DNA from 3 places in the Effusibacillus dendaii genome. Region 2 is predicted to be linked to each of the others. Evidence: riboswitches for the same ligand, from Rfam matches in the RefSeq annotation. Region 2 holds a riboswitch; each other region holds the start of a gene.
The links. Region 2 has a riboswitch for cyclic di-AMP ahead of skT53_RS07765 (3D domain-containing protein). Riboswitches for the same ligand answer to the same signal wherever they lie in the genome.

Region 1: linked by a shared signal. The riboswitch ahead of ehuB (ectoine/hydroxyectoine ABC transporter substrate-binding protein EhuB) and the one ahead of skT53_RS07765 (3D domain-containing protein) in region 2 are both predicted to bind cyclic di-AMP.
Region 3: linked by a shared signal. The riboswitch ahead of skT53_RS17265 (DUF3055 domain-containing protein) and the one ahead of skT53_RS07765 (3D domain-containing protein) in region 2 are both predicted to bind cyclic di-AMP.

The regions. Positions count from the first base shown of each region.
Region 1 is NZ_AP023366.1:1,587,537-1,594,305, forward strand. It holds gene ehuA (ectoine/hydroxyectoine ABC transporter ATP-binding protein EhuA) at 1-555, opposite strand, end outside; gene ehuD (ectoine/hydroxyectoine ABC transporter permease subunit EhuD) at 579-1,229, opposite strand; gene ehuC (ectoine/hydroxyectoine ABC transporter permease subunit EhuC) at 1,233-1,865, opposite strand; gene ehuB (ectoine/hydroxyectoine ABC transporter substrate-binding protein EhuB) at 1,899-2,804, opposite strand; cyclic di-AMP (ydaO/yuaA leader) riboswitch at 3,015-3,158, opposite strand; gene skT53_RS08720 (hypothetical protein) at 3,366-3,824, opposite strand; gene skT53_RS08725 (SGNH/GDSL hydrolase family protein) at 3,984-4,631, shown strand; gene skT53_RS08730 (FadR/GntR family transcriptional regulator) at 4,665-5,351, opposite strand; gene skT53_RS08735 (S-layer homology domain-containing protein) at 5,414-6,286, opposite strand; gene skT53_RS08740 (4-hydroxy-3-methylbut-2-enyl diphosphate reductase) at 6,376-6,769, opposite strand, start outside.
Region 2 is NZ_AP023366.1:1,427,845-1,434,613, reverse strand. It holds gene skT53_RS07770 (aminotransferase class I/II-fold pyridoxal phosphate-dependent enzyme) at 1-1,001, shown strand, start outside; cyclic di-AMP (ydaO/yuaA leader) riboswitch at 1,059-1,222, shown strand; gene skT53_RS07765 (3D domain-containing protein) at 1,223-2,005, shown strand; gene skT53_RS07760 (hypothetical protein) at 2,102-3,961, shown strand; gene skT53_RS07755 (hypothetical protein) at 4,005-4,220, opposite strand; gene skT53_RS07750 (hypothetical protein) at 4,355-4,549, opposite strand; gene skT53_RS07745 (hypothetical protein) at 4,695-4,973, shown strand; gene skT53_RS07740 (class I SAM-dependent methyltransferase) at 5,011-5,577, shown strand; partial or broken gene skT53_RS07735 (HesB/IscA family protein) at 5,825-6,061, shown strand; gene skT53_RS07730 (spore coat protein) at 6,115-6,450, opposite strand; gene skT53_RS07725 (hypothetical protein) at 6,552-6,769, opposite strand, start outside.
Region 3 is NZ_AP023366.1:3,248,421-3,255,189, reverse strand. It holds gene skT53_RS17275 (methyl-accepting chemotaxis protein) at 1-831, opposite strand, end outside; partial or broken gene skT53_RS17270 (LrgB family protein) at 1,125-1,678, shown strand; partial or broken gene skT53_RS17265 (DUF3055 domain-containing protein) at 1,808-2,065, opposite strand; cyclic di-AMP (ydaO/yuaA leader) riboswitch at 2,264-2,395, opposite strand; partial or broken gene skT53_RS19285 (SAM-dependent methyltransferase) at 2,525-2,647, opposite strand; gene skT53_RS19280 (O-methyltransferase) at 2,599-2,844, opposite strand; gene skT53_RS17250 (4-oxalocrotonate tautomerase) at 2,905-3,099, opposite strand; gene skT53_RS17245 (2-keto-4-pentenoate hydratase) at 3,139-3,924, opposite strand; gene dmpG (4-hydroxy-2-oxovalerate aldolase) at 3,936-4,964, opposite strand; gene skT53_RS17235 (acetaldehyde dehydrogenase (acetylating)) at 4,986-5,870, opposite strand; gene skT53_RS17230 (2-keto-4-pentenoate hydratase) at 5,900-6,685, opposite strand; gene skT53_RS17225 (aldehyde dehydrogenase) at 6,711-6,769, opposite strand, start outside.

The DNA.
Region 1 (6,769 bases), 160 kb from region 2:
CACTTTCGGCCGCATGACCAATGCTCTCGCAATCGCCACACGCTGTTTTTGACCACCCGACAGTTGGCCCGGATATTTGTCCAACTTATCCAACAGCCCGACTTTATCCAACATGATCTTGGCTCTCTCCACCGCCTCCTCTTTTGACAGACCGAGCACCCGAATGGGCGCTTCCGTCACGTTGCGCAAAATGGTCATATGCGGAAACAGGTTAAAATGTTGAAACACCATGCCAATGCTGCCTCGCACACGATGCAGATGTTTTTCGTCCGCCCGCGTCAGTCTGCCTTTTACTCTCTTGTGCCACAGCAGTTCTCCATCCACTTCAATCGTGCCGGCCGTCGGTTCTTCCAGCGTCATCAGCAAACGGGCGAGTGTTGTTTTGCCGGATCCGCTCGGACCGATCACCGCCACCTTTTCCCCCGGATAGATATCCAGATCGATTTCCTTTAGTACCTGCAGATCGCCATATGATTTGCTGATTTTCCGATAGCGGACAATCGGATTTCCCTCCACATTCTCATATCCCTCGTACAAACTGGACACATGGATCATGCTCATCCTCCCACTTCCTTTGCTTATTTTTGTTCAAGCCTCAATTCCATTCGGCGAACCCAAATGGCAGACAGATAACTTAACAGCAGGAACAGGAATCCGGCAATCGTGAACGCCTCCAGATAGCGAAACGACTGGGAACCGATCATTTTAGCGGTTTGCATCAGTTCTACTACCGTAATCGTAGAAAGAAGCGGCGTTTCTTTAAACATCGTGATCAGGTAATTGCCCAAAACCGGCACAACTGGCCGAATGGCCTGCGGTAAAATAATCCGCATCCATGTCTGTGATCTGGAAAAGTTCAACGCAATCGCCGCTTCCCATTGTCCGCGCGGCACATTTTCAATGCCGGCCCGGTACACTTCGGACAAATAGGTGCTGTAATGCAGACCCAATCCAATCACGCCCACTGTGAAGGCGGGTAACGAAATACCGTAAAACGGAAGCGCGAAATATAAGAAATACAATTGAATCAAAAGCGGCGTGCTGCGGATAAACTCGACCACCAAACCAGACGCCCATGCAATCGGCTTTCGCTTTGACCGGCGGCCAAAAGCCAACAGCATCCCTAACAAAGCGGCCAGTACGAAACCTGATAATGTGGCCTCAATGGTCACATCAACCACTTTCAACAACTTCGGCAAAATCGAATATGCAAACTCCCAATCCCACATCTTTTACACCCTCCCTGCGGAAACTCTCCGTTCCAACCAACGCACAACAAGAGTCAGGGAGTACGCAAGAACAAAGTAAATGACAAGAATAAGCCCCAATATCTCCGGCGTTCTGGCAATGTTTGCGGTTCGCATCAGCATACCGGTAAACGTCAAATCGGATAATGTGATCAGCGAAACAAGCGATGTGCCTTTTAAAAGTTCAATCAACAGATTTCCGAAAGCGGGCAGCATCAGAGTAAACGCTTGCGGGAGGATCACGCTCCGCATCCGCTGAAACGAGGTCAGGTTCAACGCGATTGCAGCTTCCGTCTGCCCTTTTGGAATCGCCTGAATCGAACTACGGACAATCTCCGAACCGTAAGCGCCATAGTTCAGTCCTAACGCCAGAACACCTGTTGTCATCGGCTCCAGTTCAATTCCCAATATTGGCAAAGCGAAAAACAGCCAAAACATTTGCACCAGCAATGAAGTACCCCGAAAAAATTCCACATATACGGCTGCAGCCATTCGCACCCATGCCCATTTTGACAAACGACACAACCCAGCGGTGAATGAAAGGAGCAAAGCTGCAACCGCAGAACAGGCCATTACTTGCAGAGTCACTTCTACCCCGTGCAGAAGGGGTGTAAACAGGTCAGTCGGAAAAATGGTTCTGCACCCCTTTCCTTATTTCAATAATTCTTCTGCCGTTTTACCGCCCGGCAGTTCCTGCTTGGTAAATCCGAACGGGCTTAGAATGTTCAGAAGTTCGCCTGAATCCTCCAGTTTTTTCAATTCCTCGTTATACGCTTGCCGGAAATCATCGTCCCCTTGGCGGAAAACGGCAGCCCCATAACCGCGTATACTTTTACCATCGATCACCGGCTGTTCGAAATCCATGACCCTCTCAATCGAAGGATCTTTCGCTGAATCCATCACTGCCTGCAAAGAAGGACCGGTCATTGTAATGGCGTTTACACGTCCGGCCTGCAGAGCGTTGATGGCAGAAGGCTGATCGGATACAATCACGATTTGGCTATCCGACACCCCGCTCTTTTTCAGATAATCGATCTCGATGGCGCCCCCCATTACACCAACTTTCACTTCTGAATTGGCGGCAATATCCTTATAACTGTGAAGATTCATCGGATTCCCCTTCTTAACGGCAATCGCTTCCCCAATACTGTATTCAGGATTGGCAAAATCGACCTGCTTCGCCCGCTCCGGCGTAATATACATACCCGCCGTAATGATGTCGAAACGTTTTGCTTTCAGCCCCGGAATCAACGACCCGAATTCGGTCAATACACCGTTTACTTCTTTGATCCCAAGGTTTTTCAGAACGGCGCGCGCGACCTCAACCGCTTCACCTGTCAATTTGCCGTCCGGGGCCGCATAGGCGTATGGTTTTTCGTTGGCAAAACCGACTGTCACATACCCCTGCCGTTTTGCTTTTTCAAACGCAGTTTCCTGTTTGCCGGAATCTTGCGCCGACCCGCTTGTGCTGCCGCCGCATCCTGCCAATAAAAGCCCGGCAGCCAGAACACCGGTCAACATCGCAGCCCATTTTGATTGCAAAGTTTTGCTTTTCATTTCATTTCTCCTTTCTGATCTCATCTCGCACATCCAGGCCATGCAACAAAAAAGACCGGTGCTGCTTTTTCACGGAACCGAAGTTCCAAGAAAAAGTCTGCACCGGTCTGACGCGCGCATCACCAAAAGATGAATACAACGACCGAATCCGCGACCTGGCAAAAGCGGCAGAAAAAGAAAATAGTCTGCATCCCGCCGATTTGCAATCTTGGATCTTCCCTGCGTTAGCTTACGAGGTTAGCTGTCGGGTAGGATGGCAGAGAAGTTTCTCACATCCCTCCTGGCATAGCCAGGATTAACCCCAGGAACTTGGTTCCCCCGCTTCCATACAATGGAATTCAGCCTGTTTGTTTAATAATAAATACGTTGAATGAATAAACCATTCATTTATTTGTTGTACTTATGATAACACATTCGATTTTTTCCATTCACCCCGGAAATATTCTGATTATTTCAGCTGAGACTGTCTCTCCCCATATCAGCCGGAATTATCAGTTATATCCAGACTTTTCCTCCCAAATCCTGCCCTGTCTGCTCCTCAAATCCGGTCATTCGCGATTGTCACCACCAATAACCTCCACCGTACCCGTACGGTGCTCCATACCCATAACCATAAGGCCTACCGAATCCATACGGTCTGCCGTACCCGTATCCGTATGGTGTGCCATACCCTCCATATGCGCCCAGCGAAAATAAAGTGGTAAGCGGAAGCAAGAAAGGCAGGAACACCGTTTCCGCATCCATCGCAGCCGGTCGATCCGCCGTTGTAAAGTCAACCTGGCTGTCTTTACGGTTCGCCGAAGCATGTACCGGGATCGGCTGCAGCAATATTCCTTTTCGGCTTACCCGTTGCACGATGCCATAATGTTTTTGGTGCCCTTTGCATTCCGCACATACAGGCTTCCCCAAAAATCGCAGCGCTTCTTGATAGGTAACCGCCAAATTGTTCTCTCCCTTCCTGTTATGGCTTCCTCTCATCGTACGGGAATGATCGCGGAAAAGCTCTCCGCAGACGCTCATTTTCCCCCTCCCTATCCGGCACAATACACAAACTGCCGTGGATCCATTCACGCATTTGAACGATTGGGACAGAAAAAAACATCCTCCCGTGAGAAATGCCCGTACCAAAAACTTCTGACTCTGAATGAAATAAAAAAAAGTCTGTCGGGGAGGTGAACTATGGTTTTCTATACGGCATTAGGAGATTCCATTACGGTAGGAAAAAGTGCCACCTCCCCTTTATACGGATATACGGAGCGCATCGCGAGCTATCTTCGACATCGAAACATTCCCGTTTCCGTACTTCGTCTCGCCCACTCCGGTTGGACCAGCCATGCGCTGTTAAATGCGGTTGTTAGCAATGACCCGCTTCCTTTGCAAAAGGCGACCACGATCAGCCTTTGGATTGGTGGCAACGATTTGATTTTACACGCGATCCGTTCACAGCGAATTACGCCCCAGACCGTCAGACGAGCCGCGGCCACGTACGAACAAAATGTCCATCAATTGATTGTCTATATCCGCAAATGGAGCACAGCCCCTATTGTGATTTGCACACAATATAATCCTTTTCCCAATACTCCGTTGGCTGTCGAAGCGGTTGGAATTTTAAACGAAGCCATTCATCTCGCGGCAGCCCGCCACCAACTACAAATCGCTCCAACCGATACCTGGTTTTCCGGAAACGAACCGCAACTGATCGCCGGTTATCGAACAGGTCGGCTGGAAGATCTGTATCGCCGAATTCCGTTTGGTCCCTATCCGATCCACCCAAACAATCAAGGCCATCTTTTGATTGCCCAAAATCTGCTGCCTTATATGCAGTGAAAATCCCCTGCCGATGTAGGTCAGGGGATCTCCTTATTTCAGACTGGTTTTGATACGCTTGGTCACATTATCGATATGTTCGTACATACGGTGGCTGGCCCGTTCCGCGTTGCCGCTCTCAATTTCCCGGTAAATATAAATATGTTCCTGGATCAGGTCGCGCGGGGAACCCGAAATCGAACGGGAACGCAGCATTGCACTTTCCATCGTCGGCGCGATCGTGCGAATCAGTGAATACAGCATCGAATTGCCTGCCGCTTTGGCGATTGCCAAATGAAAACGAAAATCTGCCTCGACACTTTCTTTTTCCGACTCCTGATGTGCAGCCATGATATCAAGCGCCTGCCGCATGTCTTCCAAATCGCTTTCCGTTCGATTCAGCGCAGACAATTCTGCTGCCCCAACCTCCAAAATCTTGCGCACTTCCAGCAACTCGAGCAAATCCTTGCCTTTCAAAAGAGCAATATTCATCGGTTCCTGAAAATTCTTCAGGTCGATACTCCGGATGAAAGACCCTTCGCCATGCCGAATCTCGATAAGTCCCTTCGCCTGTAAAGCGGAAAATGCCTCCCGTACAGTGGCCCGTCCCACACTCAGCATTTCCGAGATTTCCAGTAATGTTGGCAGCTTGTCGCCTGGTTTGTACACGCCCTGCAAAATCTGTTTTTGGATATAGTCCGCTACTTGTTCATACGCTTTTTGCGTCTTCAGCTTCTGCATGTTTCCACCCCGTTACGCGAGGTTATTCGATAGCTTCACTATATCACATTTGACAGCTGCGGTCACCGCTTGCTGAGATCCGACTCCGTCATGTGGATCAGTTCAACCGATTTATTTGTCGCTGGCACAGCAATCAAATCAAAAGGTGTGACAATGATTTGTGGGTACATGAAACCAGGTTTCGGATTTGCAAGGGTGACATCCAGCCGGATTTTTTGATCTGTTTCCAACGCTTGACGAATCACGACTTGATAGCCGGGGTTTGGCATTTCGCCCCGTGAAACGAGGATGTACGTTTTGCCGTCAACCGTTTTGGAATAAAGACCAGCCGCCGATTTCACTTGGTTGACCCATTCCTTCACAGCAGTTCCTGCCGTTGCCAGATCGACTTTTTCCGCCTGTATCGCTTTTCCTCCCGTTTCACTCGAGATGCGATCCATAACCCGCTCGATCAGGGCGGCTGTTTCCGCTCTCGTCAAATAATCGTCAGGACGGAACGAACCGCTATCCCCCAGCATGATGCCCAAATGATACAGTTGAGAAATGGCCTGTTGCTCTTCTTTCGTCAATCCGTTCGTATCGGTAAACGGCGCATTCAGACCGCCCGCAATACCTGTATTCATCGGCGGAAGAATATGGGACAGCCAAACGGCCGCCTGTTTTCTTGTCACAAAGAGGCCCGACCCGGTCTGGTCCTCTACAGGCATTCCCGTTACACGCAACAACAAACCGAAGAACTGTTCTTTCGTAACAAAATCATCCGGCGCAAACCTGCCGTCTCCGACTCCATGCAAAATGCCCGCTTGCTGAAGTCTGGTAATGCAAGACGCCGCCCAGTGGGATTCAATATCGGTAAAAACCGGCTGCGCCTGCGCCGTCCCGATGCTTCCCGCCACAAGCCCGGCCATAAAGGATACAACCACCTGTTTTCTCATGCAAATCCCTCCATTCCAGAGAAAAGGAGCTCACCTTATACTTTACGGTTTACTCGATTAGACGTAATGGAATGGAAATCAGTTACACGTTACTTTGCCCGATGTGTCGGCAGAAGTTTGTCCAGGTTTACCGTACGTTTTTTTTGCCAAGTAGCCGGGTTATCCGGATCAAACTGTTCCAGCCAATCCGTCACTTCTTTCGTAATGGGAGTTGGCGTGGACGCACCTGATGTGACCCCCACCACTTTTTTACCGATCAGCCACTGCGGATCGATTTCTGTCACATCCGCCACCCGATAGGCAGGCACTCCAGCCAGTTCCTGCGCCACTTGGGCCAGACGGTTTGAATTGTTGCTGCGGGGATCGCCTACTACAATGACCAAATCGGTGTTTGTCGCCTGCTCTGCCACCGCCTCCTGGCGAATCTGTGTAGCAAGGCAGATTTCATTGTGAATTTCCGCCTGCGGATAGATCTCCAAAATC
Region 2 (6,769 bases):
TCGAGCGTACATTGCAGCAACATCCGGATGCAAAAGGAATTTTGTTGATCAACCCGACCTATTTTGGAGTGTCATGCGATTTAAAATCGATCGTGGATATGGCGCATGAGAGGGGAATTCCTGTGATTGTGGACGAAGCGCATGGTGTTCACATCCATTTTCATGAAAAATTGCCGTTGTCTGCCATGCAGGCAGGTGCCGACATGGCGGCTACCTCCGTTCACAAGCTGGGCGGTTCGATGACGCAGAGTTCTGTCTTGAATGTGAAAGAGGGATTGGTCAATCCGAACCATGTGCAGTCGATTCTGTCGATGCTGACCACTACGTCCACCTCCTATGTGCTGTTGGCTTCGCTGGATACAGCGAGGAAACATTTGGCGATCAACGGTCACGATATGCTTGACAAAGCACTCGAACTGGCGGATTATGCCCGCCAAGAGATTAACCGAATCGACGGACTGTATTGTTTCGGCAAAGAAATTCTGCACAACTCATCCGTTTATGACCTGGACCCCCTGAAATTAACCGTTTCCGTTGTGAAATTGGGGATTACCGGGTATGATGTGGAGCGTATTTTGCGGGAAGAGTTTAATATTGAAGTGGAATTGTCGGACCTCTACAATATTCTGTGCATCGTGACAGGCGGCGATACAAGGGAAACGATCGATGCTTTGCTGAATGCCCTGCGTCGGATTGCGGAGCGTCATGTGTACCAAACCGGGAAACCGATGGTACAGGTGCGTCTGCCGGAAATTCCACGGTTGGCCATGTCGCCTCGTGAGGCGTTCTATTCAGAAACAGAGGTAGTTCCTTTTGATGAAGCGATCGGACGGACATTTGCCGAATTGGTAATGGTGTATCCGCCGGGAATTCCCATCCTGATGCCGGGAGAAATTGTCACTCGCGAGAATATTGAGTATATCCGGGAACATATGAAAGCGGGGTTGCCGGTGCAAGGACCGGATGATCCTGACATTGCACAGGTGAAAGTCGTAAAATAAGCTTTTTTCCAGCAGATTCCTAATGATTTTTTACTTTCAATTTCGTATAATTTACAGGAATTTTACAAGCCGAATCCGCGCATGCGTGACTTTGTTCGCATGCTGAAGTACGGAGGAACCGTTTTTTGGGGTGAAAGGACCGGAGAGCAACGATTTTCCGGAACAAGGGTACCTTCTACCGAACCCGTCAGCTAACTTCGGAGGCTTAGGAAGGAGACTGTATGTTACGTATTAAGGCTACATGTGCTTTGTTTGCATTCCTTTTTTTACCAGTTGAAGGGCAAGCCCATCACGTAGGGGATCTGCCTGATTTGATCAAATTGGCCGATTTGTCCAGTAAAGTGGATGATCGGCAGACAGGCCAATTTTTATCTCCGGCAATAGTCAGTGCCGGACAGCAAGCTGCCCCTCAAAATAGTGGACAAGTTTTTCCGGTAGGCGAACAAACGGTTCAACCAGTCGGAAAAGCTGTTCAACCGAACGAACAAGCTGCGCAATCGAACGGAGAAATGGCGCAGTTGGGTGGACAAACTGCTCCCCAGAGCGATCAAGCCGCCAGTCAAAACTACCGGCCGAATACGGTTGCTGTTGACAGTACGCATATAGCAGCAAGCCGCAGCGGTCTTTCCGCGTTGAGAGAAGCGACTCCAACCGTTGTAAAAGTGGCGCAGACAGTTGGAACGACCGAAGGAAAAACATTGGCGATGCGGGCCACCGCATACGGTCCATCTGATGTGAATTGGAAAAATGGCGGCAAGACCTATTCCGGAACGACTGTCCGGCAAGGTGTCATTGCTGTTGATCCAAACGTGATTCCTATCGGGACAAAAGTTTGGATTTCCGGTTACTCAAATCCGAATCTGCCGCCAGATGGCTTTCAGGCGGTAGCGGAGGACACAGGCGGGAAAATTCGCGGCAACCGGATTGACATATACATCGATACAGATGCGCAAGGTATCAGTCAATTTGGCGTACAGAATGTTCAAGTTCGTATGTTAAACTAAAAAGTTCCAATCGAGAAAGGGGCCTGTATAATCAGGTTCCTTTTTTTGCATTCTAGAAAATGGAACTGAAATCGTTAGGATAGAAAGAGGGATTGCATGAAACGCGGCAGCGGGCGGATAATCAGATTCTTTCAACTTTTTATTCTATGCCTCAGTCTCTTACAGGTTACGCCTGCGGCCGCCTGGGGGCAACAGGAGAATCAGGTGATTGTGGTGGTCATTCCCGGTTTGAAATGGGACCTGTTATCCAGCCAGGCGACACCTCATTTACTGGATATGGCGGCCGCAGGCGGCGCGGCTAATGTATCGATCCCTGTACGTAAAACGGAGGGGATTGAGGCGGCAGAATCCCTCATTCGACAAACAGGTGGAAGGGTGGAACGGATCGGACCGGAAACAGTTGGCGAAGAACAGATGTACAAGCGATATTTGGCTTTGCGCGACCACAGCAACCTGTTGACGGTTCAATTCAATCGACTGGAGCGGTTGACTGAACGACAACAGTTGAAGGCTGCCGACCGATTTGTCGGGAATTTGCTGCAGGACGTGGATTTGAAACATCTGCTGCTGGTGACGAGTGATCTGTCAACTGCCGGACAAGATCGAGGTCCTTGTTCCGCTGGCATACTGCTGGTCAGCGGCGGCGGAGTTGATCCAAATTCGCTGCTCAGTTCGAATGGCACACGTCAAATCGGGTTAGTCTCTGTACGGGATATGAATCCTACCATATTGGCACATTTAGGGCTGCCCGAACACCCTAACACAGGCGGTGAAGTCATCGGATCCTTGATGTGGTCCGGTTCGACGCTGCCGTATTTGCAGGATCAGGTCCATCAAATATCACTGGTCAACCGGGTGCGCCCTTATATGGTTAAAGGGTTTGTTTTCGGTATGCTGGTCGTGCTGATAGGGTCCATCAGCAGCCGACTGGCGCCTGTCCGTTTTGCTGATAAATGGGGAGTTCTTTTAACCGGATTATTGACGATGCCATCCGTGTTTCTGCTCTTGCCGATCCTTGGCTACCGAGACGTTGCCGATTTAACTGTCAAATGCGGGATTCTGTCGGCGATCCTGTTTGTCGCGCTGACGCTGTTTAAGACACAGAGGGGGAGACTCTTTTTCCTGTCTGCGATGACAGTTGGACTGGTCCTGCCAGATCTGCTGCAGCAGGGATACTGGATGAAGAATTCGGTGCTTGGCTACGATTTGTTGGCAGGGGATCGCTATTACGGAATCGGCAACGAATATATGGGAATTTTGATTGGGGCTGTGCTGCTGCTGTACTATTTAGCCAGTCAGCGCTATGTGGAGTGGAAAACGATTATTCAGGCTTTTTCCTTTCTTGTATTTGGTGCAATCATTTATCTGCTGGCGTCTCCCCGCTTGGGGACGAATGCGGGAGGGGCGGTGGCCGCTTCGATCGCTTTTATGTATGTGGCGGCGGTCGAAAGAGCAGCGATTTTTTATAAAAAATGGGTCTGGGTGGTTGCCGGAACGGCGGTTCTGGCAAGCGGCATACTGGCTATCAATCTGTTGGTCCCCTATGAACAGCAGAGCCATATCGGACGTATATGTTCACTGCTTTTAAATGGCGGATTCGATGAATTTTTTGCTATCATCCATCGAAAATGGCTTTTAAACTGGTATTTGTTGCGTGTATCTCCTTGGGGAATGCTCTTGTGTGTGACCCTGCTCGTGCTGTTTGCCCATCAGTTTTGGACGGATTGGTTTCGTACGCTTACCCCGGCGGAGGGGCGGATGGTGCAATCGTTCGCGGTGGCAGCATTGGCCGTTTTTCTATTGAATGATTCGGGAGTGATTGCAGCGACCGGAGTCTTGCTGTTTGCGGCGGTAACGGTGTTGACGAACGCAATGGTGAAGACGGGCATCATCCAACAGGCAATTGTGGCTGACAATGCAGCGAAAGACGACCGGGAGGATGTTAGCAAGGTGTAAAACAAAAGGGATTCCATTTGACGGAATCCCTTTCTCCTAAAAATTAGTAGGCGTACGGATAAGCGCCTGCGGCCGGGTAACCGTAGCCGTAACCAGCGCCGTAAGCGCCTGCGACTCCCACTCCGGCAGGGCCGCAGCCGCAAGGTTTCGCCGCAGCAACCCCAGCATACGGAACCCCCGGCACCAGCAAGAAGAACAGCACGAAAATAATCAGGAATACAATAGCCCATTGGGTCCAACCGCCAAAAACTCCTGTCATTGTTTTGCCCTCCCTTCACGTTTACATCAATAGTAAATTCGTGAAGGATGCAATAGGTAACGGACAGATACCCTAACCGCAAGCCTATTTTCCAGGGGAACGCCCGTACATACCGGTCGAGGAAACAAGGTACGCTATTCACGGGAGGACAGATATTCCCGCCAAACTTTCCGATAGGGGTTGTCGACTACTTCCGGATCGGTCTGTTCTTCTTCCAAAATCGTATATTTCACTTCTTCGTTCCAGGAACCATTCTGTTTAAAATAAGTGACCAGCCCAACAATCAACAACAACTGCAGAATGAGCAAAGCGATCACCCACATATGCATTAGAGTTTTTCCTCCCCGTATCGGTAGTGTACAAGTTTCGGTAAAATGTTATAACGGTAGATAATGTGTGTGTAAAATGTTCGATGCGGGAAATTGGTTTTCCTGCATCCGTTTGCAGCCAATTCTGATAAAAGGGAGGGATCTGATGGAAGGAAATCAATGCTGTAAATGCGACAACCGGGTGGATGAACACCATGTGATGTGTGATGCGTGTTTTACCGAACTGAGGGAGCAGGCGTTTCACCGCTTGCTGCAACTGAAAGAGCATCCGGAAATTCCTGTTTCGATCAAAGAATTGAGAACGAGGCTGGCGCTCGATTTTGAACAGGTGGAGAAAGACCCGGATGCAGAACGGTTCAGAACATCTGCAGCAAAGTTTTTTTTGGCAAACGATTATCCGGGTCACTATCGGTTTAAAGGTTGAAGTACAATAGAGAGAAGAGACAAGGGGAGGAGTTTGCATGGGACATCGTTTTAATCCAAATAAAGTTCATAAACTGGACAATCCGAAACGGCGGGAACTGTTGCCGCCGGAAGAAACTCTTGCTGCGTTACATATACAAGACGGGGACAATGTTGCGGATATCGGCGTAGGAATTGGTTATTTTGCCATTCCAGCCGCTCGTTTGACATCTGGCACAGTGTATGGAATTGATGTGGAACCGCAGATGCTTGAGATGTTAAAGGAAAAATGCGAGGCAGCGGGTATTTCCAATCTCCGGATGGTTCAAAGCGAAGCGGAGCAGATCAATCTGCCGGACAGCAGCGTAGAAAAAGTGATATGTGCCTTTATGCTGCATGAGTTGAACGATTTGCGGCAGGGGCTTTTGGAAATGAAGCGGATTTTACGGCCCGGTGGCAAAGTGCTGATTCTCGATTGGGAGAAGAAAGAGACACAGTCAGGCCCGCCGGTGGAAGAACGGCTGGCGGCGGAATTTTTGCAGAGCGAGCTGGAAAAAACAGGTTTTCGTCCGCAACTTTCACGGCCACACGATAGTTTTTATCTGATTTTAGCTGAATTGGTGTAAGCAGATTCAATTGGGACACCCTAAATGTGTGTTGGTGTATTTTTAAATGACAAAAGTGTAAGGTATCAGACTTTTCTCGTTTTCAGTACTATGTTAAAATAGCTCTAGAACTCAACGAAAGGGGAGAGATGCAATGGTAACATTGACCGAATCTGCTGCAAGTAAAGTAAAAACCTTGCTTGCGGATAAAGGGGAAGACATGGCTCTCCGGATTTTTGTAAAATCTGGCGGCTGAAGCGGCTTCTCATATGGAATGGCACTGGATCGTGCCAAGGAGCAAGATCAAGTATTTACAGAAAATGGAGTTAAGGTTCTGGTTGACATGAACAGCGCGCAATATTTGAACGGCGCTGAAGTGGACTATGTGGATTCCCTGATGGGAGCCGGTTTTAAAATCAGCAACCCGAACGCAACGTCCAGCTGCGGTTGCGGCAGTTCATTTCGCACAGCAAATGACGCCGGGAAACCGGGCGCCTGCTCGTAATTAAAGAATGAAAAGCCTATGGATGCAAGTGTCCATAGGCTTTTTTTTCGATTTCAGTGGCTATACACATTCATGGGTTGCTGATAGGGCACTTGCTGATAAATATGTCCCAGCGTCGTCATCGTTTGTTGGGGAGCGTAAACAACCGGGTAATACCCTTTGCGAGCCATATATTGCCAAACTTCATATGCTTGATGGGAACACATACGAAACGCATCTTCCAGGAAGCCTCGGAGACGCGGAACAGTCGTTTCAAATGCCGCCCAAGCATAGTCCCGTCCGGATCGTTTCAGTGTAAGCAGGTAAGAGGTAGCAATGGCACGGTCATCCAATCTGTTTAACCTGACTTCCGGCTGGATTGGCGGATACGGCTGGTTTGTTTGTTGCATCCCATTCGTATACGCCGGAAGCGGCGGAACCTTTGTGGTCTAAACTCCGGCTTTCGCCTGATTTAGTATGACAACGGGGATTCTGTTATGTGAAGAGTTCTTCACTTGGTAACGTAATGCAAATGTTTATGCAAAGTTTCCAGTACCTCTTTGTCGAAAACATCCGAGTCTGGATCCTTCTCAAAAATCGCCTTTAATTCATACGCCGCTTCCAGCACATACATCTTCTCGGCGGCATCCCTGGTTTTAGCGGTGGAAATGCTGTCAAGGTCAGGGTGAAACGCGATGTATCCCAATTCAACGCGGGGTGCGTAATGAT
Region 3 (6,769 bases), 1.6 Mb from region 2:
GTTTTGAATTGTGTTCCACACCCCGGGATGCAGTTCGTTGGTCGCCGGGTCCGTAAAACGTATTTCAAATTCAGTATGATCCTTAACCCGGACAATTCCCCAGTGTTTGGTGTGAACCCCGTCTTTCAGATTTTCCCCTAACGTAAATGCGCGGTCTTCGAAACGGCTTCGGGACAATGCGGTTCCGGGGGCGATGGCGGGATCAAAATTGGACTTGGCCATAAACAGATAGTTGTCACCGGAATCGCGGTAAACATGGCCAGCTTCACGTTGGATCAGGTCTCCTAGAACATCGTTGGGAATACGCCCGATTAAAATATGGCTCAACTTGTTCCCTAGCCGAACCGGTTGAATGAACACAATCGTTACTTCGTCATGAAAATTGGAAGTTCGTGGCCCGATCTCCATAGTCAGCGGATCCGAAAATGGACCATAGAGAAGTCTTTCATTTGTATTTAAAACATGCAGGACGGCTCTGTTGATCCCCGTTTTCTGATTGTTATGATAGGAAAATCCCAGATGCTTCGGGTATGTGGCAGCGCATACTTCAAGTTTGGTTGTAAGCAAAAATAACTCTGTAAAATAAGTTGCTTGTTGCAGACGTTTTTTTAAATAGAAATTCCACTCTTCATCGGGTATTCGACTTATTTCTGTTGCGGTGTTCTCTATGTAATCCCATTGTTCATTTGCCCAATCCAAAAGCAGAGATACTCGCGTCCTGGCAATCCCTTCAAACGTTTCTTCCACCGACTGCGCGATTTGGCGGTTAAGCTTATAAGACCACCAAAGCGGAAGACCTTCACGAAAATCCAGCCAACCGAAAAACCCCATCGAATTCTCCTCCTCCTAAAAATGCAACCATATATGTAATGTATATGTAATAATATATAACATGTAATTTAAAAATCAAATAAAATAATTGTGCATCGAGATATTTGTGTAATGTAAACTTACATAAACATAACACTAAGTAGTTCTGTTGTTTTGTTGCAACTACTATTTTTACAATTCTTTCCCGATGCGTTATTCTATGTGTAAAGTATTGAGAACCTAAAATATCATGCAAAAGCAAGGAGGGACGGTATTCCTCTTACAGCTGTATCCGTTAGGATCCAACCATACGAATGAAAATCATGAAAATCATTGCACAAATTGCGTTTTTATACGCTGTTTCATTTGTTGGAGATTGGCTGCACAACTTGCTGCACTTGCCGATTCCGGGCAGTATTATTGGTTTTTTTCTATTATTGGTCGCGCTTGTTGTCATTCTTGTCTGTTTTCAAATCCCGTATAGTACCTATATGATTGGAGGGCAATGGAGTAACCTCCTGTTAGGACCATCCGTTGTTTCTCTTGCCTACCCGTTATATAAGCAAAGGAACATCTTAATCAAAAATTTGCTCCCGGTTTTAGGCGGATTCCTCCACTGGCCGCTGTATTTGTCATGATCGCAGGATTGACTGGTCCCGTCTTTGGCCCCTATATCTTCAACTGGTTCAGAATCAACAATTTTTTGGGTCGGGGAATCGCACTGGGCAGCGCGTCGCATGCGATCGGAATCGCGAAGGCTTTTGAATATGGAGAACAAACGGTATCGATCAGTTCCGTTGCGATGACGTTGAGCGCGCTCTCTGGCTCTGTTTTTGCACCTTTGATTGTTTGGCTGTTTTATTTGTGAGAACTTCCAGAATCAGAGCACATCAAACATGAATTTCGGATCGATTTTTGGATAAATTGAAAACGACCTTCTCGAAAGAAGGTCGGATTTTCCACAGACGTGTGTCTATAGCAGCAAGGTTTCCGATGCTTAATACTCCGAGTGAAGCAATCGATCAGCAAGCGGTTCCTTTAAGAAATTTGATAAGCGAACGGCATCTGCCTTACTCAAGCCAAACGTCGCAACAAGGTGGTCGAGGTTGTCCATGTCGTCAATAGCCAAAATCGCGCTTCGATTCGATTGAAGACAAGTCACCAACGTTTTTCCGAAAAAGTGTCCGGTGTATGTCAACGTAAAATCGAATCGGGTTCCGCCAGATACGAATCCGACATGACGCGTGCGGGTCGTTTCCTCGTGATCTAAAAAAGGCTTCTACCGAAGCATATTCGCGGTCAAGCGGCGTCTATTAGAGGAAACCTTTTTCGACAGCCGAAAGTATAAAAATGGTGATGGAATATCACATTTTTATATTTTCTAAGCTGTTAAAAAACCCCCATAGGAAAAATCCCTACGGGGCGTAAAATTAAGAAATTGGAACAATGTCCTCACTCCTCTCTTAAACACTTACGAGGTTAGCTGTCGGATTCGGGCTTAAGAGATTGCCCTACCGATCGATCGACCGGATTCACCCCAAAATTGTTTCCCCCGCTTCCTTTCGGAATTCAGCGGCCTAGTTAAGCCTCCACTAATATTTACAAGTGAACTCATCGCTTGATCCGATGGTACCGTTACGGTTGCTCCATCGTCCTGCAGTCTTACAAATCCCTGATAGGCCGTAATCCCCAATATTCCTTTATGAGAAAGCATGTTATCCGCTACTATCAGTCCTCCTGACCGGAGTTTCGGCCATACCATCGCGAGGTAAAAAATGTATTCTTCCTTCACTGCATCGATAAACACAAAATCCCACGGGCCCTCGAGTGATGCCACCGTCTGTAAAGATCTCCCTCAATCAACTCAATGTATTTGTCGAGTCCCGCCTTTTCAAAAGTCTGTTTGGCCAATTCAATCTTAAAAGAATCGTTTTCGCAAGTGTACACCTTACCCCCGTTGGCTCTTGCGGCATCAGCCAGAAACAATGTCGGATAACCGCCTGATGAGCCAATCGGCAGATAAAAACCGTCCAATCAAAACAGATCAGACGGTCTTTAAGTCGGATAGGGAACTATCGTCCGGGAGGTACGGAACTATCGTCCAGGAATGTCAGAAACAGGCGTACCCGCGATTCCCCAGTGCGTTTTGGGAACTTCCGAAACCACAACGCGAACGTTTTCTTTCGGTACGTCTAACGTGTTTACGATCGTATCCGTTACGTCACGAATCATCTGCTTGATTTTTTCCTCCGGTCTGCCCTCAAGCATCTGAATTTGTACAAATGGCATATCGCACAGCCCCTTTTTATTGGATTTTTGGCTCAAATTTTACTCGGTCACCTGAAACCCGATTTCTCCCAATCCATCCAGCTTGGCGCTTACCGTATCGCCAACATGCAACAGGATGGCTTCTGTCACACCGCCTGTCAGAATGACGCTGCCAGCTTTCAATGATTCCCCTTTGCGTGCCAGCATATTGGCCAACATCGCCACCGAATGGGCCGGGTGTCCCAATACGGCAGCCCCCGCCCCCAACGCTTTGATTTGACCATTGATTGACAGCGTAACACCGACCAGATCCAGTTCCATTTCATCTGGCCGCACCAGGCGATCGCCCAATATCACTCGCGAAGAAGACGCATTATCGGCTATTACATCCGGCAATGTAAAAGAGAAATTTTCGTAGCGGCTGTCGATAATTTCCAATGCGGACGTCACAAATTCGGTTGCAGCCAGGATCTGTGCGCCCGTTACACCTGGGCCGCTCACATCTTTTCCCATTACGAAGGCGATTTCCGCTTCGACTTTGGGATGAATGAGATCCCGCATACGCAGTTGGCCGCCGTTGGGTATCACCATATAATCAAAAATATACCCGTATATCGGCTCTTCCACCTTCATCTGTTTCATTTTGGCCTGGCTGGTCAAGCCCATTTTGGGGCCGATGACCCGGTATCCCTGTTCCAACTTCAGGTTTACCAGTTCAGCCTGGATTTCGTAGGCCGCCGCCACATCCAGATCCGTATAGTCGGCTGTTATGCGGCCTATTTCCTTTTTTTCCAACTCTGCCCGTTCTAAAAAAGCGGCGATTTGCCTGTAGTTATAATTTCCCATAATCCGCTCCCCTATCTGACCGAAACCGATGTTTTGTCATGCGAGATGGCAGCCGCTACGTCGACAATCATGTCTTCCTGGCCGCCCACCACTTTCCGTTTTCCTAACTCGATCAGAATATCGCGTGCATCCAATCCAAACTGTTTGGCCGCCCGCTGTGCGTGCAGCAGGAAGCTGGAGTACACCCCCGCGTAGCCGAGTACCAGGCTGTCGCGTGTAATTTCCTGCGGTTTTTGAAGGATCGGGGCGACGATTTCTTCCGCCAAATCCATCATTTTGTATACATTGACACCCGTTTGAATGTTCATCCGGTCCAACACGGCAACCAGCACTTCTGTCTGCGCATTTCCCGCGCCTGCCCCCAGACACCGAACGCTGCCATCGATCCGGGTAGCCCCTTCTTCAATCGCTACCAAGGTGTTCGCCATCGCCAACGACAGGTTGTTGTGCGCATGGAATCCGACGTTGACGCGCAGATTTTGCCGTAACGCCCGCACCCGTTCCCGTACTTCATGCGGCAGCAGCGCACCAGCCGAATCCACAACATAGACAGTATCCGCTCCATAACTTTCCATCAACTTCGCCTGTTCGACCAGTTTTTCCGGCGGCGCCATATGCGCCATCATCAAAAATCCGACCGTTTCCAGGCCCAACTCTTTCGCCAGCGCAATATGCTGAGCAGAAATATCCGCTTCTGTCACGTGCGTGGCAATGCGTGCCATTTTGACACCCAATCCGGCCGCCTGTTTCAGTTCTTGCATCGTGCCGACGCCCGGCAACAACAGTACGGCAATGCGCGCCTGTTTACACACAGAGACCGCTGCCTCAATCAATTCCATCTCATTCGTACGAGACAACCCGTACTGCAGCGAAGATCCAGCCAGTCCGTCACCGTGCGAAACCTCAATATAGGGCACGTTGGCTTCATCGAGCGCTCTTGCCACGCTGATTACCTGATCAACCGTGTATTGATGGGCAATTGCATGACTGCCGTCACGCAGCGCCACTTCCGTGATTACAATATCCCGTTCCCTTGTCATCTCTACTGCGCCCCCTTTGCGTTAAACAACCGCTTTTGCAAGCCGGTGTCTGGCAAACTCTTCCGCCACTTTCACAGCTGCAGCCGTCATGATGTCCAGATTGCCGGAATACTTCGGCAGATAATCGCCTGCGCCCTCTACTTCCAAGAATACCGTCAACCTGTTTCCATCAAAAATCGGCTCTGTCCGCAGCCGATAGCCAGGAACATACGACTGGACCGACTGCACCATTTCCTCAATCGAGCGGGCAATTGCCGACTGATCCACGGCTCCCTCCTGCACCAGGGCATGCACCGTATTCCGCATCAAAATAGGCGGTTCCGCCGGATTCAAGATAATGATCGCTTTGCCTTTTTTGGCTCCGCCGATCTGTTCGATGCCGTGTGCCGTCGTTTCCGTAAACTCGTCAATGTTGGCGCGCGTACCAGGACCGGCGCTGCGACTGGAAATGGTGGCGACGATCTCCGCGTATTCAACCGGACAAACGCGGTTAATGGCGTGCACAATCGGGATTGTAGCCTGACCGCCGCAGGTGATCATGTTAATATTCATTTCTTCCAGATGCGATCCCAGATTGACAGTTGGCACCACAAACGGCCCTATGGCAGCTGGAGTCAGGTCGATTGCCAGTTTCCCCGCTTCCCGCAACAGTTTGGCATGATGCATGTGCGCTTTTGCCGATGTGGCGTCAAATACGATATCGGCCAGATCCGGCTGCTCCAAAAAACCGTCAATCCCCGTATCAATCGCTGCATACCCGAATTCTTTCGCTCTTCGCAAGCCGTCCGAATCCGGATCAATCCCGATCATCGCCGTCATTTCCAAAACGGGTGACCGCTGCAATTTAATCATCAAGTCCGTCCCGATATTGCCAGAGCCGATGATAGCCGCTTTCATTTTGCCCATTGTAAACATCCCCTCTCCGTTTTGCCTTCTCAATCAGTGAAACTGACCGACACAGCCCCCAAATGGGCCAGCCTGGCCTGAAAATGGTCTCCCGGTTCGGCGTTGACCGCTGCAGATAGAGCCCCTGACAGAATCACTTCGCCCGCTTTCAACACAATGTCGAACTCAGACAGTTTGTTTGCCAGCCAAGCGACACAATAGGCGGGATGGCCGAGGGCGGCGGCACCCACGCCGGTGTTCATCAGTTCGCCGTTTTTGTACAAAGCCATGCCGATCTGCGCCAGATCTACCCGATCTACCGCAACAGGCTTGCCGCCCAGCACATAGAGTCCGGATGATGCATTGTCGGCGATCGTGTCCTGCAGTTTGATCTTCCAATCTTTTATACGGCTGTCTACAATCTCAAGCGCAGGCAGCACATAATCGGTCGCCTGCAGCACGTCTAGCGTTGTCACGCGGGGTCCTGTAAGATCCCTTTTTAAAACAAACGCAATTTCAGCTTCTACCTTTGGCTGCAGAACCCGATGAAACGGAATGGAGCTGCCATTTTCGACGACCATGCCGTCAAGCAGATGTCCGTAATCCGGCTGATCAACTCCCAGCATCGTCTGCATGGCAAGCGATGTCAGGCCGATTTTCTTGCCGACAATCCGTTGCCCTGTAGCTGTTTTACGTTCGATCGTAACCAGTTGCACCCGGTACGCCTCTTCGGTCGTCAACTGCGGATCCAGTTCCAGCAACGGGGAAACCCCGCTGCGGGTTTCTTCCGCCGCTGCCAGGTGATCGGCAAATCGATTGATTTTATTCTCGTCAATGTGTGCCACGAATCGTCCCTCCAACCTACAACTTAATACAAATATTGGAAAGCTCGGAATAAAATTCGAAACTGTGCATTCCAC